Regions from separate parts of the Pseudomonas sp. E1MeOHC2 genome, predicted to be linked through region 3. Evidence: predicted binding sites of a transcription regulator. Region 3 holds the regulator's gene; each other region holds the start of a gene.

Region 1 (9,764 bases), 330 kb from region 3:
TGGCTCGGCGGCGCCAGGGACTGGATGAGCTGCTGGACCATGGGCCTTAACCAGAGCATTCATGGCACTTGGCACAGCAACGCCATCTGCAACCTGCACCTGGCCACCGGCGCCATTTGCCGCCCTGGCAGCGGCCCGTTCTCCCTGACAGGCCAACCCAACGCCATGGGTGGCCGCGAGATGGGCTACATGGGGTCGGGCCTGCCGGGCCAGCGCTCGGCGCTGGTGGAGGCCGACCGCGCTTTTGTCGAGAACCAGTGGAACCTGGCCCCTGGCAGCCTGCGAAGCGAAGGTGGCGAGGGCACCGTGGCGCTGTTCGAGCAGATGAAGGCCGGTGAGGTGAAGGCCTGTTGGATCATCTGCAGCAACCCAGTGGCCAGTGTCGCCAACCGCCAGCAGGTGATCGACGGCCTGCGCCAGGCTGAACTGGTGATCACCCAGGACGCGTTTCTCGACACCGAAACCAATCGTTACGCCGACATCATTCTGCCGGCAGCGCTCTGGGCCGAAGGCGAGGGGGTGATGATCAACAGCGAGCGCAACCTGACCTTGATGCCCCGCGCCGTGGAGCCTCCAGGCCAGAGCCTACCGGACTGGCAGATCATCGCCCGGGTCGCTTGTGCCATGGGCTATGCCGACGCCTTCGACTACCCCGATGCCGAAACGGTGTACGAAGAGATTCGGCGCTTCCATAACCCCGCTACCGGCTACGACCTGCGCGGCATCGGCTACCCCGAACTGCGCGCGCAACCGCGCCAGTGGCCCTGCGCGCCAGGCCATGAAGCGCCGCGCAGCCCGCTGCGTTATCAGAACGACGGCAGCAGCCAACAGCTGCTGAAGGACGCCGAGGGCAACCGCCCGGCGCTGGCATTCCCTACGGCCAGTGGCAAGGCGCGGTTTTTCGCCCGGCCCTGGCTGCCCGCGTCAGAGCTGCCCGATGCTGACTACCCGATAGTGCTCAACACCGGCCGCGTGCAGCACCAATGGCACACCTTGACCAAGACTGGCAAGGTGCCTGCGCTGAACAAGCTCGAACCTGGCCCTTTTGTCGAACTTCACCCTGACGATGCCGCGCGCCTGGGTATCCGCGACAAGGACCAGGTGGCCATCCGCTCGCGGCGTGGGCAGGCGCTGTTACCCGCACGCATCACTGATCGGGTCATGCCGGGTAACTGCTTTGCCCCCTTTCACTGGAACGATGTGATCGGCGAGCAGTTGGCCATCAATGCCGTGACCTGCGATGCGGTCGACCCACTGTCGCTGCAGCCCGCCTTCAAACACTGCGCCGTGGCCCTTGAGCGGGTTGCCGGCGAACGTATCGACGCCCTTGACCTGAGCGCCGCCACTGCCAACCCGGAGCCTGCCCGCATGCCGACCGCCACCCTGTCCCGTCTGCTTGGCCTGGACACCTTGCCGGCCCCGGTTCTGGCCGAGGAAGAGCGTCTTTACCTGCAGGGTTTTTTGCTCGGCCTGGACCAGGGCCGCGCTGAGGGTGTACCCAGCCTGCCGGCCAGTGCGCCGCTGGCCGCAAGCCGGCGGCTGTTTGTCGATGGGCTGTTGGCTGGCGTGTTCGCGCAGCCTTCGGTAGTGCCCAGCCTGACGCTGGCGGCGCCGCAGCACCAGGTGCTGTGGGCCTCGCAAACCGGTAACGGCGAGGCACTGGCCGAGCGCTGTGCCGAGCGCCTGCGTGGCGCCGGCCTTGCCGTGCAGCTCAGTTGCATGGAAGCGGTCAGCCCGCAGCACTTGCACGGCGCCGCCAGTGTTGTGCTGATCGCCAGCACCTTCGGCGATGGCGATGCGCCCGACAGTGCGACGGCGTTCTGGCAAGCGCTGCAAGGCGAGGAGGGCGCTCACTGTGCCGACGTGCCCTATGCCGTGTTGGCTTTGGGCGACTCCAGTTACGACCAGTTTTGCGGGTTTGGCCGCAAGCTCGATCAGCGCCTGGCCGAACTGGGTGGGCGCAGGCTGCTGCAACGGGTGGATTGCGAGCCGGACTTCGATGAAGCGTTCGCCACTTGGCTCGACGCCTTGTCATCGCAGTTGGGTAGCGCCGCCGCGCCCCAGGCAAGCAGTGCGCCCTTGCCCGTGGAGGCCTACAGCAGGCAGCAACCCTGGTCGGCCACCTTGCTGGAAAACCGCGTGCTCAACGCCCCAGGTGCCAGCAAGGAGACCCGCCAATTGGTATTCGATCTGTCTGGTAGCACGTTTACCTACCAGGCGGGCGACGCCTTGGGCGTATGGCCGCGCAACTGCCCGGCACTGGTCGAAGAGTTGTTGGCGTTGATGCGCCTCGATGGCCAGGCCTTGGTTCACATCAAGGGCCAGCCTGCGCTTCCGCTGGCCGTTGCCTTGGAAGCGCACCTGGAAATCGCCCAAGTCACCCCTGCACAGTTGCAGGTGTTCAGCCAGCGTGCCGAGGGCCTGCGCCGGTTGCTTGAGCCTGAGCACAAGGCCGAACTGCAAGGCTGGTTGTGGGGGCGGCAGTTGGCCGACGTCCTGCGCGAGTTCCCGCAGGACCTGCCCTTGGCCACTTGGCTCGACCTGCTCAAACCCTTGCAACCGCGCCTGTACTCGATCAGCTCCAGCCCGTTGGCGCACCCCGGCCAGGTTCATCTGACCGTCTCCACGGTGCGTTACGGGCAGCGCAAAGGTACCTGCTCGACCTTCCTCGCCGACCGCGCGCAAGGCATCAAGGTGGCGATCTTCCCGCAGGCATCGAAGCACTTTCGCCTGCCTGAAGACGACAACGTAGCGCTGATCATGGTCGGTCCGGGCACTGGCATCGCGCCGTTTCGGGCGTTTCTGGAAGAGCGCGAAGCGCGTGGGGCCAGCGGGCAGAACTGGCTGTTCTTCGGTGAGCAGTATGCTGCCAGCGACTTCTATTACCAGCAGCAGTTGCAGGCCTGGCAGGCGACCGGCCACGTGCGCCTGGAGACTGCTTTCTCCCGAGACCAGACCGAGAAAATCTATGTGCAGCAGCGCATGCACGAGCAGGGCGCTGACCTTTGGCGGTGGCTGGAAGCGGGGGCGTTCTTTTATGTGTGCGGCGATGCTCAGCGCATGGCCAAGGATGTGGACAGTGCCTTGCGCGCGATCGTCGCCGAGCATGGCGGTATGAGCGCGGCGGCGGCGGATGCTTATGTGGCGGCGCTGAGCAAGGCCAAGCGCTATCGGCGCGATGTGTATTGAGTGCACCGGGATGGTGAGGTGTGCACCTTGGCTGTGCGGTGTGTGTTGCTTGTGCCGGCCTCTTCGCGGGCAAGCCCGCTCCCACAGGATCTCTACTGATCCTGAAAGCAGTGGGGATCCTGTGGGGGCGGGCTTACCCGCGAAGAGGGCCTAACAGGCGCTGCAGCATTTGGCACATTCCCTGCTTTACCAGATTCACAAACACGCCCCACTGATCAACGGCGATCAACCAGGGGCACACCCTGATGAGTACAGGCAAAGGCGCCTGGAGCTTCGGCTCCAGGCGTTTTTTTTTGATCGAGGATCGGCTATGAAGGCAACAGCGAACGGCGGACAACGAGAGAAACTGGTCATTGTCGGCAACGGCATGGTCGGCCACCACTGCGTCGAACAACTGATCGAGCGTGGCGCCTTGCAGCACTTCGAGGTGCGGGTGTTCGGCGAAGAGCGCCAGCGGGCCTACGACCGTGTGCACCTGTCCGAGTACTTTGGCGGCAGCTGCGCCGAAACCCTGGCCATGTGCGAGCAGGGCTTCTACACAAGCCAAGGTGTGCACCTGCACTTGGGCGAAGCCGTGCAGGAGATCGACCGCACGCGCCGCGAAGTGGTCACCGCCGCAGGCCGCTATGGCTACGATCAGTTGATTCTGGCCACTGGTTCCTACCCGTTCGTGCCCCCGATCGAAGGCTCCAGCGGCAATGCCCGCCTGGTCTACCGCACCCTTGACGACCTCGACGCGATCCGCGCCGCCGCCCACGATGCCCGCCGAGGCGTGGTGGTTGGCGGGGGCTTGTTGGGCCTTGAAGCGGCCAATGCACTCAAGTCGCTAGGCCTGGAAGCCCATGTGGTGGAGTTCGCCCCACGCTTGATGCCGGTGCAGCTGGACAGCGAAGGCGGGACGGCACTCAAGGCCCAGATCGAGGCGCTGGGTGTGGGTGTGCACCTGTCCCGTGCTACTCAGTCGATCAGTGCCGGCGAGGGCTATCGCTACCGCATGAACTTCGACGGCGGCGAGCACCTGGAAACCGACCTGATCGTGTTCTCCGCCGGTATTCGCCCGCAGGATGCCCTGGGGCGTGCCTGCGGCCTGGAAATTGCCGCACGCGGTGGGGTGGTGATCGACAATCACTGCCGCACCAGCGACGCGCGCATCTTCGCCATCGGTGAATGCGCTTCGTGGAACGGCAGCGTGTTCGGCCTGGTTGCGCCGGGCTACAGCATGGCGCGCAACCTCGCGGCGTTGCTGGTAGGGGACGCGGCGGTCGCGTTCACCGGCGCCGACATGTCGACCAAGCTCAAGCTGCTGGGCGTGGATGTCGGCTCGATCGGCGATGCCCATGGCGCCACGCCGGGCTCGCGCAGCTATCGCTTCATCGACGAAGCCAACGCGGCTTACCGCCGGCTGGTGGTGGATGCCAGCGGCAAGCATGTGCTGGGCGCGGTACTGGTCGGTGACAACAGCTACTACGACACCCTGCTGCAATACGCGCAGAACGGTATCGCCCTGCCTGCCGACCCGGCCGCACTGATTTTGCCGCAGACGGGCGGCGCACCCGCCCTGGGCGCCGATGCCCTGCCCGACAGCGCGACCATCTGCTCGTGCCACAACGTCAGCAAGGGCGCGGTGTGCGCTGCCATCGACAGTGGCTGCAGCGACCTCGCTGCAGTCAAGGGCTGCACCAAGGCCGCCAGTGGCTGTGGCGGCTGCGCGGCCCTGCTTAAGCAGGTGTTCGAGCACGAACTCACTGCACGCGGCGTGACGGTCGACAAGAGCCTGTGCGAGCACTTCGCCTACACCCGCCAGGAGCTGTACGGCTTGGTGCGGGTCGGGGGGATCCGCACTTTCCATGATCTGCTGGTTCGCCATGGCAAAGGCCACGTCGGTTGCGATATCTGCAAGCCGGCAGTGGGCAATATCCTCGCCTCGTGCTGGAACCAGCCGATCATGGACCCGGCGCTGGTGCCGCTGCAGGATACCAACGACACCTTCATGGCCAACATGCAGAAGAACGGCACGTATTCGGTGGTGCCGCGCATCCCCGGTGGCGAAATTACCCCGGACAAGCTCATCGTCATCGGCCAGGTGGCGAAAAAATACGACCTCTACACCAAGATCACCGGCGGCCAACGCATTGACCTGTTCGGCGCCCAACTGCACGAATTGCCGCTGATCTGGGGTGAGTTGATCGAGGCCGGCTTCGAGACGGGCCATGCCTACGGCAAGTCGACGCGCACGGTGAAGTCGTGCGTGGGCAGCACTTGGTGCCGCTATGGCGTGCAAGACAGCGTCGCCATGGCCTTGCGCCTGGAAGACCGCTACAAGGGCCTGCGCAGCCCGCACAAGCTCAAGTTCGCGGTCTCTGGCTGCACCCGCGAATGCGCCGAAGCGCAGAGCAAGGACATCGGCGTGATCGCCACCGACAAGGGCTGGAACCTGTATGTGTGCGGCAACGGCGGCATGCGCCCGCGCCACGCCGAGCTGTTCGCCACCGACCTGGACGACGAGACCTTGGTCCGCCTGATCGACCGCGTGCTGATGTTCTACATCCGCACTGCCGACAAGCTGCAACGCACCTCGGTGTGGCGCGAAGGCCTGGAGGGCGGGCTGGATTACCTCAAGCAGGTCATCCTCGACGACAGCCTGGGCCTGGCCACTGAGCTTGAGGCGCAGATGCAGCATGTGGTCGATCACTATGAATGCGAATGGGCCAATGCCCTCAACGACCCGGAGAAGCTCAAGCGCTTCCGCACCTTCGTCAACGACCACCGCGCCGACCCGGACGTGCACTTCGTCCGCGAGCGCGAACAACGTCGCCCTGCTGCACCCTTGCACCTGATCCCCACTGTCGAGGAGGCTGTCTGATGAACCTGTCCAATACCGCTGTAGCGCACCAACCCAACTGGCAAACGGTCTGCCAGGCCCATGACCTGGTTGCTGATTCCGGCGTGGTGGTCTGGCACGCGGGTGTCCAGGTGGCGCTGTTTTATCTGCCAGGGCAGGAGCAGGCGTTGTATGCGCTGGACAACCGTGACCCGCGCTCTGGCGCCAACATCATCGGCCGCGGGTTGGTGGGGAGTGTGCAAGGGCAGTTGGTGGTGGCGGCGCCGCTCTACAAGCAGCATTTCAGCTTGCACAGCGGGCATTGCCTGGAGGATGCGGGGCAACGGCTGCGGGTGTGGCCGGTGCGGATGAATGGCGACGCGATAGAGTTGGCGGTGGCCTGAGCGGTAGCGCGCTGCATGGGGCCTGCGATGCGGTAAGCTTGGGGCCATGAACCTCGACACCCGCATCAAGTACCGCCACCTGCTGTGTTTCCTGGAGATTGCCCGGCAGGGCAGTCTGGCCAGGGCTGCAGACATCCTTGCGATCAGCCAGCCCGCGATTTCCAAGACCCTCAAGGAACTCGAAGCGCTGCTTGAAACACGCCTGTTCGAGCGCAGCCGGCAGGGCGTCGAGCTGACCCCGGCCGGCACCCGCTTCATGCGCTACGCCGGGCCCAGCGTACAGGCCCTGCGCGATGGCGTGAGCAGCCTGCGCGGCGAGGCACGTGCGCCGTCTCAGGTGCGCATCGGCGTGCTATCCACGGTCGAGGGCTTGTTGATGCCCGAGGTGCTGTGCCGCCTGCATCAACGCCATGAGGCGTTGCTGATCAGCGTGGTGACCGGCGCCAGTGCGCAGTTGCTCGGGCAGTTGCGCCTGGGTGAGCTGGAACTGGTGGTTGGGCGCATGACCGACAGCCCGCAGATTCAGGGGCTGTCGTTCGAGCACTTGTACAGCGAGTCGATGAGCCTGGTCGTGCGGCCGGGGCACCCGCTGCTGGCGAGTCACCCCGTGGAGCGGGCGCAGGTAGGGCGTTATCCGCTGGTCTTGCCACCCCCTGGCACCACCATTCGCCAGCACGCTGATAGCCTGTTCGTCCAATGTGGTATCCAGATGCCTGCGCAGCGGCTGGAGACCTTGTCGCTGGCCTTGAGCCGCCGCTACCTGCTGGGCAGTGATGCGGTGTGGGTGGCACCGCGTGACGCCGTGCTGATCGACCTTGGTCGCGGTGAGCTGGTCGAGCTCGACCTGGGCGTGCGCGAGCCGGGCGGCTCGGTGGGCATCTGCCGCAATGCGGCGTTGGCGCAGAGCCTGCCGGGGCAGTGGGTGTGCGAGGTGCTGCGCGAGGTGGCGGGGCAGTACCGGGAAGGCCAATACCCCTGACGCTTCAGAACACTGTGAAATAAACAGCCCTTAAACCCAGGCGAATTCGGCCCAAAGGGTCAATACTGGCCAGTGGCTGTAATGCGTCAGATGAATCATCGTTTAACTACTGAACTTCCTTAGCAAAACCCGCTCCTATGCCGGTAGCCATTGGTCATGGCCGCCTGCTAAGCTCGCGGCTTTACCCTGATTGCCCTTATGGCGCATGAACAAGGAAATAGCATGAAACAGCATCGTTTGGCGGCTGCGGTTGCCCTGGTAGGCCTGGTATTGGCTGGCTGCGACCAACAGGCCAGCAGCCCCGAGCTGAAGACTCCGGCACAGAAAGCCTCCTACGGTATCGGCCTGAACATGGGCAAGAGCCTGGCTCAGGAAGGCATGGAAGACCTTGATTCGAAAGCGGTCGCCCTCGGCATCGAAGACGCCGTCAGCAAGAAAGAGCAACGCATCAAGGACGAAGAGCTGGTAGAAGCCTTCACCTCGCTGCAGAAGCGCGCCGAAGAGCGTCTGGCCAAGGCCAGCGAAGAAGCCGCCTCCGCCGGCAAGAAGTTCCTTGAAGACAATGCCAAGAAGCCAGGCGTGGTCACTACCGCCTCGGGCCTGCAGTACGAAGTGATCAAGAAGGCCGACGGCCCGCAGCCTAAGCCGACTGACGTCGTCACCGTTCATTACGAAGGCAAGTTGACCGATGGCAAGGTGTTCGACAGTTCCGTCGAGCGCGGCAGCCCGATCGACCTGCCCGTCAGCGGCGTCATCCCAGGTTGGGTTGAAGGCCTGCAGCTGATGCACGTCGGCGAGAAATACAAGCTGTTCATCCCGGCCGAACTGGCCTACGGCGCCCAGAGCCCGAGCCCGCTGATTCCGGCCAACTCGGTATTGGTGTTCGACCTTGAGCTGATCGCCATCAAGGACCCGGCACAACTGCAAGGTGCAGAGCCGGAAGCCGAAGCACCGGCGCAAGCGCCAGCAGAAGCTCCAGCTGAAGCGCCAGCAGAAGAACCTGCCAAGTAATATTGGCTGGTTTGCGTAAAACGCCCCGTCTTGACGGGGCGTTTTCGTTTTGGCGCCAGATGCTTGGAAGAACCTCTGTCGGCTGGTACTGTCCGAGCAATAGCAGCGTGATGAAGTAGGATGCTTCTGACGCAAATCGTTTGCGGAACTGAAACGACTGTGTAAAAAACGCCCGATCTGACCGGGGCCCTTGCTTCGTGGGCACCTGACGTCAGAAACTTCGCCCTGTTCACAAGGTTATCCACAATAAATGTGGATAACCCTCCCTCTCGGAGGCTCCATGAGCGCACCCTGGAATTTCGCCCGTTTCCTGCCGCTGGCCGAGCGCCTGCTCAGCCGCGGACGGTTGCCGGCCCTGCTGTTCGCCGTGGCCCGCAAAGGCCCGCGGATCGGCCAGCTGCGCGAGGATGTAAAGCTGCTGCAGTCGCTGTGCCTGGCCTGGTGGCGTGGCGAATACCGCGCCATCAGCCCCAAGGCGTTGGTGACCATCGTTGCCGGCCTGTTGTACTTCGTCAGCCCTATCGATGCCATCCCCGACTGGTTGCTGGGCGTGGGTTTTCTTGACGACATCGCCGTGCTTGGCTGGGTACTGAAGACTGTCGCCGATGAGCTGGCGCGTTTCAAAGCCTGGCGCGACAGCCAGGCCCCAGAGCGGTTGCGGGTGGTCGAGCGGTTGCCGGATACCCCAGAAGCGTTGCGCTTGGAACGCAATACGCAGTGAAATCAGCCTGAGCTGCACAGACTCCCGTACTTGGTAATATAATTGGCATAAGGATTATGCCTACGGATTACATGCCGTAATCCTACGTAAGGGGGTTGTAATGGGTATTCAGGTTATTAGCAGGGACGGTCAGCCCGAGTACGCCGTCGTTCCCTGGGAGCAGTACCAGGCACTGCTCAAGGCAGCGGGGCAGGCGCCCGTCGAAGCGAATCTGAGTGAAGCGCAGGACAGTACCGCCAGTGCACCTTTGCCAGCTTTTGGCGAGGTTGCGCAGATCCGTCAGGCCAAGGGCATCGCCCCAGAGCTATTGGCGCGCAATGTGGGTGTAAGCCCAGCGTACCTGGCCATGATCGAGTCAGGCGAGCGACTGCCGGACGCCGCTATCCGCCGCGCCCTGGCCTGGCACCTGGGTGTGGCGGGTTGGAGTGAGCCATCATGAGCCAGGTCAGGATCAGCCGCCAGCATTGGCAGAGCCTGCTGGACGAGCTTGACCTGGCCCGTCGTCAACGTCATTTGCTGACGTATCGCGCGCTCATCGAGCGCTTGCAATTGCCCAGCCCGGCCATGCAGACGCTGACCGCCGCGCTGGAGTACCTGGCGGTGCTCGACGCTCGCGCCGAGCAGCCGTTGCGCAGTTCG
Region 2 (9,764 bases), 1.4 Mb from region 3:
AGCAGCACGAACACCCGCTGGATCGGCAGCAACTGGTAATCCCAGTCCTTCTGCAGCCCCTGCATGGCCACCACCTGGGCACGCCGGTCACCCTCGAAGGCGCGCGGCGTGTCGCGGTAGATCATGCGCGGCAGCTGGTCCAGCAAAAGCAGCAGGCCGAGCCAGCCTTGCGGGCTCTGTTGCCAGTCCTCGAGCCCGCCCGCCAGGGCATGCTCGACCAGGTCGCCAAACAGCGCCTGGGCCTCGGCATCGTGATGCTTGCCGAACCACAGCGCGCTCTTGTCGTCGGCCACAGCCTGGGGGCTTGTGCCCCAACCGAACCACCACTCCAGCAACGGCTGCCAAGGTGCGAGCATGACTTACTCCTTGTGATAGGCGGTGACGCGCTCGACCTCTTCCTTCGAGCCCAGGATGACCGACACGCGCTCGTGCAGGCTCTGTGGCTTGATGTCGAGGATGCGATCGTAACCGTTGGTGGAGGCGCCGCCAGCCTGTTCGATGATGAACGACATCGGGTTGGCTTCGTACATCAGGCGCAGCTTGCCCGGTTTGCTCGGGTCGCGAGCGTCGCGCGGGTACATGAACAGGCCGCCACGGGTCAGGATGCGGTGCACGTCGGCCACCATCGAGGCGATCCAGCGCATGTTGTAGTTCTTTTTCAGCGGACCGGTTTCACCGGCCAGCAGCTCGTCGACGTAGCGCTGCACCGGGGCTTCCCAGTGGCGCTGGTTGGACATGTTGATGGCGAACTCGGCGGTGGTTGCCGGAACCTGGATGTTTTCGTGGGTCAGGACGAAACTGCCCAGTTCGCGGTCCAGGGTGAAGCCCTTGACGCCATTGCCCAGGGTCAGGATCAGCATGGTCTGCGGGCCGTAGATGGCATAACCGGCGGCGACCTGCTCGGTGCCTGGCTGCAGGAAGGCTTCTTCGTTGAGGCTTTCGTTCTGGCTCAGGTACTGGTTAGGGCAACGCAGCACCGAGAAGATGGTGCCGACCGAGACGTTGACGTCGATGTTCGACGAACCGTCCAGCGGGTCGAAGACCAGCAGGTACGCGCCTTTAGGGTACTTGCCCGGGATCTGGTAGGCGTTGTCCATTTCTTCGGACGCCATGCCTGCCAGGTGGCCGCCCCACTCGTTGGCCTCCAGCAGGATATCGTTGGAAATCACGTCCAGCTTCTTCTGGACTTCGCCCTGCACGTTTTCAGTGCCCATGCTGCCCAGCACACCACCGAGGGCGCCTTTGGACACGTGATGGCTGATTTCCTTGCACGCACGCGCCACCACTTCGATCAGGAAGCGCAGATCGGCAGGGGTATTGTTGCTGCGGGTCTGCTCAATCAGATAGCGACTCAGGGTAACGCGGGACATGTATGGCTCCGAACGGATTGGGGGAATGAAAAACCCCCGCAGTTTACAGGGAGAGTGGCGGGCTAGCGAGTAATGAGACTCGCCACGGGTCTCAGACGGCACAATAGGTCGGTAGTTCAGCCTTTGCCAGGCCGACTGTCGACTGGGGCCGCTGTGCGGCCCCGGCACGTCAATCCAGTGCCTTCCAGATCTCGCCCGCATACTCCCGAATGGTCCGGTCCGACGAGAACCAGCCCATCCGCGCGGTGTTCAGCACCGCCATCCGCCACCATTCCTGCGGCGAGTGCCACAGCTCCTCGACGCGCCGCTGGGCATCCCAGTAGGCGTCGAAATCGGCGCACACCAGGAAGCGGTCATAAGCCACCAGCCCATCGATCAACCCGGCATAGCGCGAAGGATCATCGGGCGAGAACACCCCACTGCGAATCGACTGAAGCACGTCACTCAAACGGCTCGACTCGGCAATCGCCGCACTGGCGCCAAAGTCCCCGGCTCGCCGCCGCGCCTCGACCTGCTGCGCCGTCAGGCCAAAGATGAACATGTTGTCGGCTCCGACGTGTTCGCACATCTCCACGTTGGCGCCGTCCAGCGTGCCGATGGTCAGTGCACCGTTGAGGCCGAACTTCATGTTGCTGGTGCCCGAAGCCTCGTAACCGGCCGTGGAGATCTGCTCGGACAGGTCCGCCGCCGGGATGATGCTTTCCGCCAGGCTGACGTTGTAGTTGGGCAGGAACACCACCTTGAGCAGGCCGCGCACAGTCGGGTCGTTGTTCACCACACGGGCGATGTCGTTGGCCAGCTTGATGATCAGCTTGGCCTGGTGGTAACTGGCAGCGGCCTTGCCGGCGAAGATCTTCACCCGCGGTACCCAGTTGGTGCCTGGGTCGTTGCGCATGGCCTGATACAGGGCCACGGTATGCAGCAGGTTGAGCAGTTGACGCTTGTATTCGTGAATGCGCTTGACCTGCACATCGAACAGCGCCTCGGGGTTCACGGTAACGCCGATACGGTCCTGGATGATGCCGGCCAGGGCGCGCTTGCTGTGCAGGCGCTGGGCGGCGAACTGCTTGCGGAAACTGCTCTTGTCGGCAAATGGCACGAGGTTGGCCAGCAGCCCTTCAGGGTCGTCCTTGAGCTCCGGCCCAAGCGCCTCGACCAGCATTTCGGTCAACTGCGGATTGGACTGGAACAGCCACCGCCGGAAGGTGATGCCGTTGGTCTTGTTGTTGATGCGCTGCGGGTAGAGCTTGTGCAGCTCGGCGAACACCGTGCTTTTCATCAACTGGCTGTGCAGCGCCGACACACCGTTGACGCTGTGCGAGCCCAGAAACGCCAGGTTGCCCATGCGCACCCGACGGCCATTGTCTTCTTCGATCAGCGACACCGCCCGCAGTACGTCGAAGTCGTGCAGCCCTTTCGCACGCAGGGCGTCGATATGGTGGGCGTTGATCAGGTAGATGATCTGCATGTGCCGCGGCAGCATGCGCTCCATCAGCGCCACGGGCCAGGTCTCCAGCGCCTCTGGCAACAAGGTGTGGTTGGTGTAGGCCAGGGTGCCGACGGTCAGCTCCCACGCGGTGTCCCACGGGACTTCATGCTGGTCGACCAGCAACCGCATCAATTCTGCGACGGCGATCGAGGGGTGGGTATCGTTGAGCTGGATGGCGGCGGCATCAGGCAGATTGAGCAGGTTGTCATGCATGTTCAGGTGGCGGCGCAGCAAATCTTGCAGCGAGGCCGACACAAAGAAGTACTCCTGGCGCAGACGCAGCTCTTGCCCGGCCTCTGTGCTGTCGGCCGGGTACAGCACGCGCGAGATACTCTCGGCGCGCGCCACCTCGGCGACCGCACCGAGGTGGTCGCCGGCATTGAAGCGCTCCAGGTGCAGCTCTTCAAGGGCCCGGGCACGCCACAGGCGCAAGGTATTGACGCTGGCGCCACGCCAGCCGACCACCGGCGTGTCATAGGCCACCGCCCGTACCGTCTCGCCGGGCCACCAGACCTGCCGCTGCTGGCCATGGGTGTCCTGCACTGTTTCGACGCTGCCACCAAAACTGATCGGGTAGATCACCTCGGCCCGCTCGAACTCCCAGGGGTTGCCAAAATCCAGCCAGTTCTCGGTCTGTTCCTGTTGCCAGCCATCGACCACCGCCTGGCGAAACAGGCCGTGTTCATAGCGAATGCCGTAGCCGTGGGCGGCAATACCGAGGGTTGACATGCTTTCCATGAAGCACGCTGCCAGCCGCCCCAGGCCGCCGTTGCCCAGCGCCGCATCCGGCTCCAGCAGGCGAATACGCTCCAGGTCGACATCCAGCCCATCGAGAGCCTCGCGGGCGATGTCCAGCAAGCCGAGGTTGCTCAGGCTGTCGTACAGCAACCGCCCGATGAGAAATTCCAGGGAAAGGTAATACACCCGCTTCTGACTGCGCCGGTAGGCCTGACGGGTGTGGTCCATCCAGTGATCAACCATGTGATCACGCGCCGCCAGGGCAATGGCTTCGAACCAGTCATGGTCGAAGGCATGCTCGGGGTCCTTGCCGACCGCGTAGGTCAGCTTATCCAGCACAGCGGCGCGAAAATCGGCCACCTCGGCGTCACGTGCTTTGGGTTCCTGGGACATGCTGCATCCTCGGGCAAGTTGACGAATACGGAGGGAGAGTGATGAGACTAGACCCTTCGACAGGGACTGACCGTTCCTGTTCGCAGTTTTCATGCCTGAAGAAGGAATCAGGCAAAAGGTTGTTCACAAATTGAACAACTCCGGTATGATCGCGCGCCCCAAGACCGTGATTCACCCCCATAACGATGAAAACGACCCTGATCGCCGCCGCCGAAGTCGACCGCCTGGAGACTTGGCAGCGCTATGCCAGCCACATGTGCGGTGGCTGCCACTCGACCTGTTGCACCCTGCCGGTGGAGGTGAAGATCAAGGATCTGATCCGCATCGGCGTGGTAGATGAGTTCGAAAAAGACGAACCGCCGAAAAACGTCGCCAAACGCCTGCAGAAGGAAGGCATCATCGAGCGCTTCAACCAGAAGTCGGGGATCTTCACCCTGACCCGGATGAGCAACGATGACTGCATGTACCTGGATCGTAAGAGCCGGCTGTGCACCATTTATGACAAGCGCCCGGACACCTGTCGCAATCACCCTAAGGTCGGGCCGCGGCCGGGGTATTGTGCTTACAAGCCCAAGGTGGTTGGGCGTTGATGGCGCTTTGCATTTGAGATTTTTGGGCCGCTTTGCGGCCCCAAAATCTCAAGACAAAAAAAACGCCCCCGGCCTTTCGACCGGGGGCGTTTTCATTCAGCCAGAGCTAACTCAGCTGTTCTTGGCTTTCTTGGCAGCGCGGGTACGCTCGCTTTCGTCCAGGATCTTCTTGCGAAGACGGATGGACTTCGGCGTTACTTCGCACAGCTCGTCTTCCTGGATGTATTCCAGAGCCTGTTCCAGGGTGAAGCGAACAGGCGGAACCAGGGCGATGACTTCGTCTTTACCCGAAGCACGCATGTTGTCGAGCTTCTTGCCCTTGGTAGGGTTGACGCCCAGGTCGTTGTCGCGGCTGTTCTGGCCGACGATCTGACCGTTGTAGATCTCCTGACCGTGCTCGACAAACAGCTTGCCACGCGCCTGCAGGGTTTCCAGCGAGTAGGTCAGCGCCTTGCCGGTTTCGACCGAAACCAGTACGCCGTTCTGACGGCCGGACATGTGGCCCGACTTCACGGTGTCGTAGCGATCGAAGATCGAAGTCAGGATGCCTGCACCGTTGGTCAGGGTCAGGAACTGGTTACGGAAACCGATCAGACCACGCGCCGGGATGTTGTATTCAAGGCGTACACGGCCCTTGCCATCCGGAACCATGTTGGTCAGGTCGCCTTTACGCAGACCCATTTCTTCCATGACCTTGCCCTGGGATTCTTCAGGGATGTCGATGGTGACGTTTTCGAACGGTTCCTGCTTCACGCCGTCCACTTCACGGATGATCACTTCCGGACGGCCCAGGGCCAGTTCGAAGCCTTCGCGACGCATGGTTTCGATCAGTACCGAGAGGTGCAGCTCGCCACGGCCCGAGACCTTGAACTTGTCTGGGGAGTCGGTTTCCTCAACGCGCAGGGCAACGTTGTACAGCAGCTCTTTGTCCAGACGGTCCTTGATGTTACGGCTGGTGACGAACTTGCCTTCCTTGCCGCAGAACGGCGAGTCGTTGACCTGGAAGGTCATCGAAACGGTAGGCTCGTCAACGGTCAGCGGCTTCATCGCCTCAACGGCAGTCGGGTCGCACAGGGTGTCGGAGATGAACAGCTCGTCGAAACCGCTGATGCAGACGATATCGCCCGCTTGGGCTTCTTCGACGTCAACGCGGTGCAGACCGTGGTGGCCCATCAGCTTGAGGATACGGCCGTTACGCTTCTTGCCGTCGGCGTCGATGGCAACAACCGGGGTGTTCGGCTTGACGCGACCACGGGCAATACGGCCAACACCGATCACACCCAGGAAGCTGTTGTAGTCCAGTGCGGAGATCTGCATCTGGAACGGGCCGTCACGGTCAACAGCTGGCGCTGGAACGTGGTCGATGACAGCCTGGTACAGGGCAGTCATGTCTTCGCCCATTTCGGCGTGGTCCAGACCGGCAATGCCGTTCAGGGCCGAGGCGTAGACCACTTTGAAGTCCAGCTGCTCGTCGGTAGCGCCGAGGTTGTCGAACAGGTCGAAGATCTGGTCCAGAACCCAGTCAGGACGCGCGCCCGGACGGTCAACCTTGTTGATCACAACGATTGGCTTCAGGCCAGCTTCGAAGGCCTTTTTGGTCACGAAGCGGGTTTGCGGCATCGGGCCGTCTTGGGCGTCGACCAGCAGCAGCACCGAGTCAACCATCGACATTACACGCTCAACCTCGCCACCGAAGTCGGCGTGGCCGGGGGTGTCGACGATGTTGATGTGGTAGCCGTTCCAGTTGATGGCGGTGTTTTTCGCCAGAATGGTAATACCGCGCTCTTTTTCCTGGTCGTTGGAGTCCATGACGCGCTCGTCGTTGAGCTCGTTACGCTCCAGAGTGCCGGACTGACGCAGGAGTTTGTCGACCAGGGTGGTTTTACCATGGTCAACGTGGGCGATGATGGCGATGTTACGCAGATTTTCGATCACAAGTGTATCTCGATCAGAGGATTCGGTTGCCGCCTAGTCTAGGCGACCAATATGTAAGGTATAAGGCTCAGCAGGCCCGGCGGTCGGGAGGGCGATGGCGGATGCTGCCGCCATACAGCCCTGGCGTCTTATGCCGGACGATAAACACGCACATTGGCATGTCCCTCACTGAGCAGGTGGTGTGCGTGCAGACGGCTCATCACACCCTTGTCGCAATACAGCAGGTACTGGCGGGTTTCATCCAGCTGCTTGAAGCGACTATTAATTGCATAAAACGGCATCACCTGAACTTCGACGCCCTCGATCACCAACGGTTCGTCTTCCTGGGCATCGGGGTGACGAATGTCGATGACGATCTGGCCAGGCAGCGCCTCGCGTACTTCTTCTACCTCGATGTCCTTACCCAGTTCGTCGATCACGTGGTCGATCGAAATGAACTTGGCGCGTTCGAGGGCGCGCTCCAGCACGGCCATGTCGAATTGCTTTTCTTCATGCTCCATGCGGTGACGCTTGGCGTGGGTGGTCGGGTTTACCGAGATCACGCCGCAGTATTCAGGCATGTGCTTGGCGAAGTCGGCGGTGCCGATTTCGGTGGCCTGGTCGATGATGTCCTGCTTGTGGCTGGCCAGCAGCGGGCGCAGGACCAGCTTGTCGGTCGCCGAGTCGATGATCGACAGGTTCGGCAGCGTCTGGCTGGAGACCTGGGAAATCGCCTCGCCGGTGACCAGCGCCTCGATCTGCAGGCGGTCGGCCATATGGGCAGCGCCGCGCAGCATCATGCGCTTGAGGGTCACGCCCATGTAGCTGTTGTCGACCTTGTTGAGGATCTCGCCGACCACTTCTTCGAACGGCACGCTGATGAACAGCACGCGCTGGCTGCTGCCGTATTTCTTCCACAGGTAGTGGGCGACTTCCATCACCCCCAGCTCGTGGGCACGGCCGCCGAGGTTGAAGAAGCAGAAGTGGGTCATCAGGCCACGGCGCATCATCTGGTAGGCCGCCACGGTGGAGTCGAAGCCACCGGACATCAGTACCAGGGTCTGCTCCAGGGCGCCCAGCGGGTAGCCGCCAATGCCCTGGTGCTGGTTATGGATCACGTACAGGCGCTGGTTGCGGATTTCGATGCGCACCAAGACTTCCGGCTTCTTCAGCTCGATGCCGGCGGCGCCGCACTGCTGGCGCAGCTGGCTGCCGACGTAGCGGTCGACGTCCATCGACGTGAAGTCGTGGTGGCCGCCGCGCTTGCAGCGCACCGCAAAGTGCTTGCCCGCCAGCAGATGCCCGAAGTGCTGTTTGCACTTCTCGACGATGTCATCGAAGTCGCCGAGCGGGTATTCCTCGACCTGCAGGAAGTGGGTGATACCCGGGGTGCAGGTGAGGCGCTCGATCATCTCGCGCTGGACCTTTTCGTCCTCGACGCGGGTGACCACTTCGAGATTGTCCCAGACACCATCGACCGCGAGCTCAGGATCGAGGTCCTTGAGCACGTTGCGGATGTTCTTGCCGAGCTGGCGGATGAAGCGCTTGCGCACTGGCCGGCTCTTGATGGTGATCTCTGGGAAGACTTTGACGATAAGTTTCATTGGTTTAACAGCGCGCGCAAGGCCTGCCGAAAATGAGGGGCGCGAATTATATCGGAAATTGCTCAGGATTTGACCAACTTTTGGTCAGAAGCTTTCAGATAAATGCATGAGGTGGGTTTTGTAGGGCCTGCTCCGGCCCTTTCGCGGTCAGGGCCGCCCCCATAAAGGCCCACAGATTGCGCAGGCGGTGCTAACCCTGTGGGAGCGGGCTTGCCCGCGAAGGCGCCCTCGAAGCTGGCACACCACCCACGCAACGCACCTTATTGGTGCATCAACAGAAAAAATCGCATCTAAAGGGTGCACTTTTCCCCGCCAACCCAGCACCAAGTGCCCGCAAACGCCCCCTTTTATCCCGCCCTCGCCATTTTCGGGCACTGGCATGCAATTTGCTCCCTTGTGAGGCAGGTAAGCTTGGCCGACTATCCGCGCCCGGCAACACCCTTTTTCCAGGGCAGCGGCCCACCGCGCTCTAGACCCTCCGGAGGACAACATGTCGAAGTCGGTTCAACTCATCAAAGATCATGACGTCAAGTGGATTGATCTGCGTTTCACGGACACCAAAGGCATTCAGCACCACGTGACCATGCCGGCGCGTGATGCTCTGGACGAAGACTTCTTCGAAGTCGGCAAGATGTTCGACGGTTCCTCCATCGCTGGCTGGAAAGGCATCGAAGCCTCCGACATGATCCTGATGCCGGTCGATGACACCGCCGTGCTGGATCCGTTCACCGAAGAGCCGACCCTGATCATCACCTGCGACATCGTCGACCCGTCGAGCATGCAGGGCTACGACCGCGACCCACGCGGCATCGCCAAGCGCGCCGAAGAGTACCTGAAGAGCACCGGCATCGGTGACACCGTGTTCGCAGGCCCAGAGCCTGAGTTCTTCATCTTCGACGAAGTGAAGTTCCAGTCGGACATCTCCGGCTCGATGTTCAAGATCTTCTCCGAGCAAGGCTCGTGGATGACTGGCGCTGACGTGGAAGGCGGCAACAAAGGCCACCGTCCTGGCGTCAAAGGCGGCTACTTCCCGGTTCCGCCGTTCGACCACGACCACGAAATCCGTACTGCCATGTGCAACGCACTGGAAGAAATGGGCCAGATCGTTGAAGTTCACCACCACGAAGTGGCGACTGCCGGCCAGAACGAAATCGGCGTCAAGTTCAACACCCTGGTGAAGAAAGCTGACGAAGTACAGGCCCTGAAATACGTCGTGCACAACGTTGCCGACGCTTACGGCCGTACCGCCACCTTCATGCCGAAGCCACTGTACGGCGACAACGGCTCGGGCATGCACGTGCACATGTCGATCTGGAAAGACGGCAAGAACACCTTCTCGGGTGAAGGCTATGCCGGCCTGTCCGACACCGCCCTGTACTTCATCGGCGGCATCATCAAGCACGGTAAGGCCCTGAACGGCTTCACCAACCCGTCGACCAACTCGTACAAGCGTCTGGTCCCAGGCTTCGAAGCCCCGGTAATGCTGGCCTACTCGGCTCGCAACCGTTCCGCCTCGATCCGTATTCCTTACGTCGGCAGCCCGAAAGCCCGCCGTATCGAAGCGCGCTTCCCGGACCCATCGGCCAACCCGTACCTGGCCTTCGCGGCCCTGCTGATGGCTGGCCTGGACGGCATCCAGAACAAGATCCACCCAGGCGATGCTGCC
Region 3 (9,764 bases):
CATCGCCATCATCGCCCACAACATTCCTGAAGGCATGGCCATTGGCGTGTCAGCGGGTGGTGGCATGGCCGATGCCGACAGCCTGGCCATGGGCATCGCCTTACAGGATGTGCCCGAGGGCCTGGTGATTGCGCTGGTGTTGGCGGGGGCGGGCATGCCGCGATTCAAGGCATTCCTGATCGGTGCCGCCTCAGGCCTGGTCGAACCCGTGGCGGCGGTGATCTGCGCTTGGCTGGTCAACATTGCCGAGCTGCTGCTGCCGTTGGGTTTGGCGTGTGCCGCAGGGGCGATGCTGCTGGTGGTGACCCAGGAAATCATCCCCGAGTCGCGCAGCAATGGGCATCACCGCTTGGCCAGTCTGGGGCTATGTATCGGCTTTTGCCTGATGATGGTGATGGATACGGCGATGTCTTGAATTTATCGCACCGATACCGATCGCGGCGTGGTCGCAATGGCTCGGCGGGAGATTGTCTGCGCCTGTAAGACCGAGCGCCGCCCGCGCGGCGCATCGCGAGCAAGCTCGCTCCTACATCCGTTTCGGGCCAGTTACGCCTACGCCAACGTGCGCGACCGCCTTGTTTTCACGACACGATATTCGTGCCATACGCCAAGGGCGCGCGCGCCAATGCCACAGGAATAATTGGCCCGAAACGGATGTAGGAGCGAGCTTGCTCGCGATGCGCCGCGCGGGCGGTGCTCGGTCTCACAGGCGCTGAACGTGTTGTGGCGAGCCCCAGCGTTCCCTACTCGCCTTCGTCGAAGTAGTTGTTGATCAGTTCAACCAATGCGTCCAGCGCGTCATTGTCCTGTTCGCCTTCGGTTAGCAGGTGCACCTGGGTGCCTTTACCCGCCGCGAGCATCATCACCGCCATGATGCTCTTGCCGTCCACCAGCTTGTCTGGCGCACGGCCTACCCGGACCTGGCAAGGAAAACGCCCGGCCACGCCGACGAACTTGGCCGCCGCCCGGGCATGCAGGCCCAGCTTGTTGATGATGGTGATTTCGCGGGCGGGCATCGTGAGGCAGATCCTGTGGGCTAGAGGTCGCGGTGGCGGACCTGGACGTTTTTCAGTGATTGCTGCAGCAACTGGCCAAGGCGTTCGGTCAGGTACACCGACCGGTGATGGCCGCCGGTGCAGCCGATGGCGATGGTGACATAGGCGCGGTTGCTGGCGGCGAAGCGGGGTAGCCATTTGAGCAGGTAGCTGGAAATGTCGTTGAACATGTCTTCGACATCCGGCTGGGCGGCGAGGTAGTCGATCACGGGTTGATCGAGGCCGGAGTGCTCGCGCAGCTCGGGCTTCCAGTACGGGTTGGGCAGGCAGCGCACGTCGAACACCAGGTCAGCATCGACCGGCATGCCACGCTTGAAGCCGAACGATTCGACCAGGAACGCGGTACCGGGCTCGGGCTGGTTGAGCAGGCGCAGCTTGATCGAATCACGCAGTTGATAAAGATTGAGGCTGGTGGTGTCGATCTTCAGGTCAGCCAGGTCCGAGATCGGCCCCAGCATATCGCTTTCCACACGGATCGCTTCTGCCAGGGAGCGGTTGGCATTGGTCAGCGGGTGGCGCCGACGGGTCTCGGAGAAGCGTTTGAGCAGCGTGTCTTCGTCGGCGTCCAGGTACAGAACGTCGCACTTGATATGCCGGGCACGCGCTCCTTCGAGCAGCTCGGGGAAACGCGTCAGGTGGCTGGGCAGGTTGCGCGCGTCAATCGACACGGCCACCTTGGGTTGCAGCAATTCGGTATTGATCAACGCATTTTCCGCCAACTGCGGTAGCAACCCGGCGGGCAGGTTGTCGATGCAATAGAAACCGTTGTCTTCCAGGACATCGAGGGCGGTGCTCTTGCCGGAGCCGGACCGGCCGCTGACGATGATCAGGCGCATGTTCAGTGCTCGTTCTGTACGTCCAGGACAACCTGGTACAGGGCCTCGTTACTGCTGGCGGCACGCAGACGATCACGAACCTCTTTGCGATCGAGCATGCTGGCGATCTGGCGCAGCAGTTCCAGGTGCGCATCGGTGGCAGCTTCGGGCACCAGCAGGACAAACAGCAGGTCCACAGGCGCGCCATCGATGGCGTCGTATTCGATCGGCGCTTCCAGGTGCAGCAATGCGCTGACCGGAGCGGTACATCCGTGGAGACGGCAGTGGGGGATGGCGATGCCGTTGCCGAACCCGGTCGAACCGAGTTTTTCACGGGCGACCAGTTTTTCGAAGACGTCTTGCATCTCCAACTCTGGCACTTGTTCGGCGATGACGGTGGCGACCTTTTCGAGGGCGCGCTTCTTACTGCCGCCCGGCACGTTCACGAGGGAACGGCCGGGGGTCAGGATGGTTTCAAGTCGGATCATGGATGAGGGGGATCAGCGAGCAGCTGCACCTTGCAGCAGGCTTTGCTGTTTTTCCTTGTGTTTTTTCAGTTGGCGGTCGAGCTTGTCGGTCAAGGCGTCAATTGCTGCATACATGTCTTCGTGTTCGGCGTTGGCAACCACTTCGCCGCCTGGAATCTGCAGGGTCGCTTCGACCTTTTGCTGCAGCTTCTCGACTTTCATGATGACAGTCACATTGGTGATCTTGTCGAAGTGACCCTCCAAGCGGGCGAGCTTTTCAAGCACGTATTCGCGCAGCGGCTGGGTGACTTCTACATGCTGTCCACTGATATTGACTTGCATACAGCTTCTCCTTTATTGCCCGTGCATAAAGAGGCAAGTCTTGCACCTGCCCCAAAAACGCTGTGGCACACCCCAGGGGCTACATCAGTCGCTTGCGCTCGCTCGACGGTGCAATGCCGAGAGACTCGCGGTACTTGGCGACGGTGCGACGGGCTACCTGGATGCCTTGTGCCTCCAGTAAACCAGCGATCTTGCTGTCACTCAATGGCTTTTTCTGATTTTCCGCCGCAACCAGTTTCTTGATGATCGCGCGGATCGCCGTGGACGAGCATTCTCCGCCTTCGGCGGTGCTGACGTGGCTTGAGAAAAAGTATTTCAGTTCGTAGATGCCGCGAGGCGTGTGCATGTATTTCTGCGTGGTAACCCGCGAAATGGTCGACTCGTGCATGCCCACGGCTTCGGCAATGTCATGCAGGACCAAAGGCTTCATCGCTTCGTCGCCATGGTCGAGGAAGCCGCGTTGATGCTCGACGATCTGCGTGGCGACCTTCATCAGGGTTTCGTTGCGGCTCTGCAGGCTCTTGATGAACCAGCGCGCTTCCTGCAGTTGGTTGCGCATGAAGGTGTTGTCGGCGCTGGTGTCGGCGCGCCTGACAAAGCCTGCGTACTGCGGGTTGACGCGCAGCCGCGGGATGGCTTCCTGGTTCAGTTCCACCAGCCAGCGGTCACTGTCCTTGCGCACGATGACGTCGGGCACCACGTACTCGGGCTCGCTCGATTCGATCTGTGAGCCGGGGCGCGGGTTGAGGCTTTGCACCAGTTCGATGACTTGGCGCAGCTCGTCTTCCTTGATCTTCATGCGCCGCATCAGTTGGCTGTAATCGCGGCTGCCAAGCAAGTCGATGAAGTCGGTGACCAGGCGTTTGGCCTCGGCCATCCAAGGTGTGCTGGCCGGTAGCTGGCGCAGTTGCAGTAGCAGGCATTCGCCAAGGTTGCGTGCAGCAATGCCGGCAGGCTCGAATTGCTGGATGCGGTGCAGCACCGCTTCGACCTCGTCCTGCTCGATATCCAGTTCAGGGTCGAAACCGGCGCAGATTTCTTCGAGGGTGTCTTCCAGGTAGCCCTGGCCATTGATGCTGTCGATCAGGGTGACGGCGATCAGGCGATCGGTGTCGGACATCGGTGCCAGGTTCAGTTGCCACAACAGGTGGCTTTGCAGGCTCTCGCCGGCCGATGTGCGGGTGGTGAAGTCCCACTCGTCATCATCGTTGCTTGGCAGGCTGCTGGCGCTGGTCTGGTAGATGTCTTCCCAGGCGGTATCGACCGGTAGCTCGTTGGGGATTCGCTCGCTCCACTCACCGTCCTCCAGGTTTTCGGCACTTGAAGTGCTTTCCTGGAAGCTGTTGTCCTGGACTTCGGCGGCCGGCTTGTTTTCGGCGTTGTCCGCCATCGGATCGCTGTTGTCGAAGTCTTCGCCGTCTTCCTGACGTTCGAGCATCGGATTGGACTCCAGCGCTTCCTGGATTTCCTGTTGGAGGTCCAGGGTGGAGAGCTGGAGGAGGCGGATGGCCTGTTGCAACTGAGGAGTCATCGTCAGTTGCTGGCCCATTTTTAGGACGAGCGATGGTTTCATGGCAGGGGCTTAATACCTTGTTCGCCGGCGCGCATGCGCCATCCACTACACGAGGGCGCCGGAGCGCCATTTCAAGCAAGTTTTATGCCTTAAATTGTAGCGTTTGCCTAGAGCACCGTAACAACTTAAACCCCAATACGGGCGATTTGCCAGTGCTCCAGGTGCGTCCCGGGGTCAGAGTCGGAACTCGTGACCCAGGTAAACCTCTTTGACCAGGTCGTTGGCCAGGATGGTTTCGGCATCGCCTTCGGCGATCAGTCGGCCATCATTGACGATATAGGCGGTTTCGCAAATATCCAGCGTCTCACGCACGTTGTGGTCGGTGATCAGTACGCCGATGCCCTTGGTCTTGAGGTGGTGGATGATCTGCTTGATGTCGCCGACGGAAATCGGGTCGACGCCGGCGAAGGGTTCGTCCAGCAGGATGAACTTGGGTGCGGTCGCCAGGGCTCGGGCGATCTCGACACGGCGGCGTTCGCCACCCGAGAGGCTCATGCCGAGGTTGTCGCGAATGTGGCTGATGTGGAACTCCTGCAGCAGGCTCTCCAGCTCCTTGCGGCGGCCATCGCGGTCGAGCTCCTTGCGGGTCTCGAGGATCGCCATGATGTTATCGGCTACCGACAGCTTGCGGAAGATCGAGGCTTCCTGCGGCAGGTAGCCGATACCGGCGCGAGCACGACCATGCATGGGCTGGTGGCTGACATCGAGGTTGTCGATCAGCACGCGCCCTTGCTCAGCCTGGACCAGGCCGACGATCATGTAGAAGCAGGTGGTCTTGCCGGCGCCGTTGGGGCCGAGCAGGCCGACGATCTGGCCACTGTCGATCGACAGGCTGACATCGCGCACGACCTGCCGACCCTTGTAGCTCTTGGCCAGGTGCTGGGCTTTGAGGGTTGCCATTTACTCGGCCTTCTTCTTGGGCTGGATCACCATGTCGATACGCTGACGCGGTGTAGTCACGTTGCCACCACGGCCGGCGGTTGCCACCTGGGTCTGGGTGTTGTAGACGATCTTCTCGCCTTCGGTGGTGTTGCCTTCGTTCTCGACCTTGGCGCGGTCGGTGAGAATCACCAGGTCCTTCTGCGACTGGTACTGAATAGTCACGCCCCAGCCTTTCATCTTGTCTGGCTTGGCTGCGCTCTGCTGCTGCTCGAAGTAGGCCAGGTTGCCCACCGAGGTCACCACATCGATGTCGCCGGAGGCGGAGCGGGTGATGGTCACGGTGTTGCCTTTGATCATCATCGAGCCCTGAGTAATGACCACGTCGCCGGTGTAGGTGGCTACGCCTTGCTTGTCATCCAGGTGGGCCTGGTCGGCCTGGATGCGGATCGGCTGATCACGGTCGTTCGGCAGTGCGAAGGCGCTCGCGCTTCCCAGTGCTGCGCTCAGGCTGAGCAAAAGGGGGAGGGTTTTAACGAGCCTCATACTGTCCTCTTACGTTAGAGAGCAGGTCCATCCTGCTTTCTTTCAAATACGCTTTCATTCCTTTGCCCGTAGTTGTGCCACCGGCGCCGTCGATTCTAACGGCTTGCTCGGTCTGCGCATATTGCTTCTGCGGGAACACAGTCATGCGTGAGCTGGTAATGATGGTCTCACGCTGCTTTTCGTCGATGCGGGCAACGCGGACCTTATCGATCAGTTCGACCTCGGTGCCGTCCGGGTTGACCTCGGCGCGGGCGCTCTGCACGTGCCACGGGTACTCGGTGCCACGGTACATGTGCAGGTCGGGGGTGGTCAGCAGGGTGATCTCGCTGGCCTTGAGGTGCTCGACCTTGTCGGCGGTCATTTCATACTGCAGCTTGCCATCGGGCAGAAATTGCAGGCTGTGGGCGTTGGTCGCGTAGTAGTCGATGGCGCTGTCATCGACCTGGCTCACCGGCTTGTCGAGGAAGCTCTCCGGGCTGACGTTCCAGTAGCCGATCGCCACCAGCAGGGCGGCGATGACCCCGAGCAGCGCAACGTTGCGGACTTTCTTGCTGAACATGGGCAGCCTTACAGGTAGTTGGCGTTGGCAGCGTCCAGGGTGCCCTGGGCCTGCATGATCAGTTCGCAGAATTCACGGGCGGCGCCTTCGCCGCCGCGAGCCTGGGTTACGCCTTGGGCGTGCTGGCGAACGAACGGCGCGGCATTGGCCACCGCCATGCCCAGGCCCACGCGACGAATCACCGGCAGGTCAGGCAGGTCGTCGCCCAGGTAGGCGACTTGATCATAGCTTAGGCCCAGTTCGGCGAGCAGGCCGTCAAGCACCACCAATTTGTCCTCGCGGCCCTGGTAAAGGTGAGGAATACCGAGGTTCTTCGCCCGGCGCTCGACCACTGGCGTCTTGCGCCCGCTGATGATCGCCGTCGTCACACCCGAGGCCATGAGCATCTTGATGCCCTGGCCGTCGAGGGTGTTGAAGGTCTTGAACTCGCTGCCATCTTCGAGGAAATACAGGCGACCGTCGGTGAGCACGCCATCGACGTCGAATACGGCGAGCTTGATGGCCTTGCCGCGTTGCATCAGGTTCTGGTTCATTTACATCACTCCGGCGCGCAGCAGGTCATGCATGTTGAGGGCACCGGTCGGCCGGTCGTCGCGGTCCACCACCACCAGGGCGCCGATCTTGTGGTCTTCCATGATTTTCAGGGCCTCGGCGGCGAGCATTTCGGCGCGGGCAGTCTTGCCATGCACGGTCATCACCTCGTCGATCAGGGTGGTGTGCACGTCGATGTTGCGATCAAGGCTGCGGCGCAGGTCGCCGTCGGTGAAAATCCCGGCCAGTGTGCCGTTCGGCTCCACGATCACGGTCATGCCCAGGCCTTTGCGAGACATCTCAAGGAGGGCGTCCTTGAGCAGGGTGCCGCGTGGCACCTGAGGCAGCTCGTCGCCGCTGTGCATGACATTCTCGACCTTGAGCAGCAAGCGACGGCCCAGCGCGCCACCGGGGTGCGAGAAGGCAAAGTCCTCGGCGGTGAAGCCGCGGGCTTCGAGCAGGGCGATCGCCAGGGCATCGCCCAGTACCAGCGATGCCGTGGTGGAGGAGGTCGGCGCCAGGTTCAGCGGGCAGGCTTCCTGGGCCACACGGGCGTCGAGGTTGACCTCGGCGGCCTGGGCCAGGGGCGAGTCCGGGTTGCCGGTGAGGCTGATCAGCTTGATGCCCAGGCGTTTGATCAAGGGCAGCAGGGTGACGATTTCGGCAGTGCTACCGGAATTCGACAGGGCCAGGATGACATCGTCGCGGGTGATCATGCCCATATCGCCATGGCTGGCCTCGGCCGGATGTACGAAAAACGCAGGCGTGCCAGTGCTGGCCAGGGTGGCGGCGATCTTGTTGCCGATGTGCCCGGACTTGCCCATGCCAACCACGACGACCCGGCCCTTGCTTGCCAGGATCAGTTCGCAGGCCTTGACGAAATTGTCGTCGATGCGCGCAAGCAGGGCCTCTACGGCCTCGAGTTCCAGGCGCAGGGTGCGTTGGGCGGATTGGATCAGCTCGCTGGATTGGCTCATGTCGAAAAAGCAATGCCTGATGAAAAGGCGGCGATTATAGCCGCAATGAAAGAAACCCTCACCCTTTCGATTGCTGTGACGAATGTCATCAAAGCCTGTCTGAGGGCTGAACGACTCGTTCCCCGGCCTTGGGGCGGCGCTGTCAGCGGTGCTATAGTTCGCCGCTATTCGGCCTGCCAGGGGCGCGTGTGCCTTCAAGAAGAGGGCCGGCGTCAATTAGGACGAGGCTGCACTAGCAAGGAGTCTAGATGAGTGTGGATAGCGCCTACGCGGTCGAGTTGAAGGGGCTTACCTTCAAGCGCGGTTCGCGCAGCATTTTCAGCAATGTCGACATACGTATCCCGCGCGGCAAGGTCACCGGCATCATGGGGCCATCGGGTTGCGGCAAGACCACCTTGCTACGCCTGATGGGCGCGCAGCTGCGCCCGTCCGGTGGTGAGGTATGGGTCGCCGGGCAGAACCTGCCGACGCTGTCGCGCAGCGATCTGTTCGATGCGCGCAAGCAGATGGGCGTGCTGTTCCAGAGTGGCGCGCTGTTCACCGACCTTGATGTGTTCGAGAACGTCGCCTTCCCGTTGCGCGTGCATACCCAGCTGTCGGAAGAAATGATCCGTGACATCGTGTTGATGAAACTGCAGGCCGTCGGCCTGCGCGGCGCCATCGACCTGATGCCCGACGAGCTGTCCGGCGGCATGAAGCGCCGGGTGGCGCTCGCCCGTGCGATTGCCCTGGACCCGCAGATCCTCATGTACGACGAACCGTTCGTCGGCCAGGACCCGATCGCCATGGGTGTGCTGGTGCGCCTGATCCGCCTGCTCAACGATGCGTTGGGCATCACCAGCATTGTGGTTTCCCACGACCTGGCCGAAACCGCCAGCATTGCCGACTACATTTACGTGGTCGGTGATGGCCAGGTGCTGGGGCAGGGCACCCCCGACGAACTGATGGGCTCGGACAACCCGCGTATTCGCCAGTTCATGAAGGGCGATCCGGACGGCCCGGTTCCCTTCCACTTTCCTGCGCCTGATTACCGCGCCGACCTGCTGGGAGCGCGTTGATGCGCAGAAAATCCTTACTCGAACGGGTTCGCCTGCTCGGTCGCTCGGCGATCGACGTGCTGGCAGTGCTCGGGCGTTCCTGTCTGTTCCTGTTCCACGCGCTGATCGGGCGTGGCGGCATTGGCGGTGGTTTCCAGCTGCTGACCAAGCAGTTGTACTCGGTGGGCGTGCTGTCGCTGGCGATTATCGTCGTCTCCGGCGTGTTCATTGGCATGGTGCTGGCCCTGCAGGGTTACAGCATCCTGACCAAATACGGCTCCGAGCAGGCGGTCGGGCAGATGGTTGCCCTGACCCTGCTGCGAGAACTCGGGCCGGTGGTGACCGCCTTGCTGTTTGCCGGCCGCGCGGGTTCTGCGCTGACCGCCGAGATCGGCAACATGAAATCCACTGAACAGCTGTCGAGCCTGGAAATGATCGGCGTCGACCCGCTCAAGTACATCGTCGCGCCGCGCCTGTGGGCCGGGTTCATCTCGCTGCCGCTGCTGGCGCTGATCTTCAGCGTGGTCGGTATCTGGGGTGGTTCCTGGGTTGCAGTGGACTGGCTGGGCGTCTACGAAGGCTCGTTCTGGGCCAATATGCAGAACAGTGTTTCCTTTACCGACGACGTGTTGAACGGGTTGATCAAGAGCCTGGTGTTCGCCTTCGTCACGACCTGGATCGCCGTATTCCAGGGGTACGACTGTGAGCCCACCTCAGAAGGGATCAGCCGTGCCACCACCAAGACCGTGGTCTACGCCTCGTTGGCAGTCCTGGGTCTGGACTTTATTCTGACCGCCTTGATGTTTGGAGATTTCTGATGCAAAACCGCACCCTGGAAATCGGTGTCGGCCTGTTCCTCCTGGCCGGGATCCTGGCGCTGTTGCTGCTGGCCCTGCGTGTCAGCGGGCTGTCGGCCAGCCCGAGCAGCGACACCTATAAAGTTTATGCGTACTTCGACAATATCGCCGGTTTGACGGTCAGAG

Evidence for each region. Region 3 encodes sigma-54, which starts transcription at its own class of promoters, with help from an activator protein. Its sites were predicted from a motif close to ANTGGCATNNANNTTGCTNT; they were not measured.
Region 1: nirB (nitrite reductase large subunit NirB) is a predicted target of sigma-54. The motif match lies at 3,358-3,377, and genes of this name have one in related genera.
Region 2: glnA (type I glutamate--ammonia ligase) is a predicted target of sigma-54. The motif match lies at 8,472-8,491, and genes of this name have one in related genera.

The regions. Positions count from the first base shown of each region.
Region 1 is NZ_CP196675.1:3,737,593-3,747,356, forward strand. Features, by position in the region: gene ACSSU5_RS16940 (bifunctional nitrate reductase/sulfite reductase flavoprotein subunit alpha) at 1-3,189, shown strand, start outside; gene nirB (nitrite reductase large subunit NirB) at 3,500-6,052, shown strand; gene nirD (nitrite reductase small subunit NirD) at 6,052-6,414, shown strand; gene pcaQ (pca operon transcription factor PcaQ) at 6,461-7,393, shown strand; gene bamJ (BamJ family beta-barrel-assembly machinery protein) at 7,616-8,404, shown strand; gene ACSSU5_RS16965 (YkvA family protein) at 8,685-9,125, shown strand; gene ACSSU5_RS16970 (helix-turn-helix domain-containing protein) at 9,226-9,564, shown strand; gene ACSSU5_RS16975 (hypothetical protein) at 9,561-9,764, shown strand, end outside.
Region 2 is NZ_CP196675.1:1,990,559-2,000,322, forward strand. Features, by position in the region: gene ACSSU5_RS08870 (DUF924 family protein) at 1-356, opposite strand, end outside; gene ACSSU5_RS08875 (class 1 fructose-bisphosphatase) at 360-1,370, opposite strand; gene ACSSU5_RS08880 (glycogen/starch/alpha-glucan phosphorylase) at 1,540-3,990, opposite strand; gene ACSSU5_RS08885 (YkgJ family cysteine cluster protein) at 4,176-4,580, shown strand; gene typA (translational GTPase TypA) at 4,692-6,515, opposite strand; gene thiI (tRNA uracil 4-sulfurtransferase ThiI) at 6,644-8,098, opposite strand; gene glnA (type I glutamate--ammonia ligase) at 8,589-9,764, shown strand, end outside.
Region 3 is NZ_CP196675.1:3,403,916-3,413,679, forward strand. Features, by position in the region: gene ACSSU5_RS15355 (ZIP family metal transporter) at 1-415, shown strand, start outside; gene ACSSU5_RS15360 (HPr family phosphocarrier protein) at 744-1,016, opposite strand; gene rapZ (RNase adapter RapZ) at 1,037-1,891, opposite strand; gene ptsN (PTS IIA-like nitrogen regulatory protein PtsN) at 1,894-2,358, opposite strand; gene hpf (ribosome hibernation-promoting factor, HPF/YfiA family) at 2,371-2,679, opposite strand; gene ACSSU5_RS15380 (RNA polymerase factor sigma-54) at 2,759-4,252, opposite strand; gene lptB (LPS export ABC transporter ATP-binding protein) at 4,427-5,152, opposite strand; gene lptA (lipopolysaccharide transport periplasmic protein LptA) at 5,153-5,677, opposite strand; gene lptC (LPS export ABC transporter periplasmic protein LptC) at 5,664-6,236, opposite strand; gene ACSSU5_RS15400 (KdsC family phosphatase) at 6,245-6,769, opposite strand; gene ACSSU5_RS15405 (KpsF/GutQ family sugar-phosphate isomerase) at 6,770-7,744, opposite strand; gene ACSSU5_RS15410 (ATP-binding cassette domain-containing protein) at 7,993-8,802, shown strand; gene mlaE (lipid asymmetry maintenance ABC transporter permease subunit MlaE) at 8,802-9,599, shown strand; gene mlaD (outer membrane lipid asymmetry maintenance protein MlaD) at 9,599-9,764, shown strand, end outside.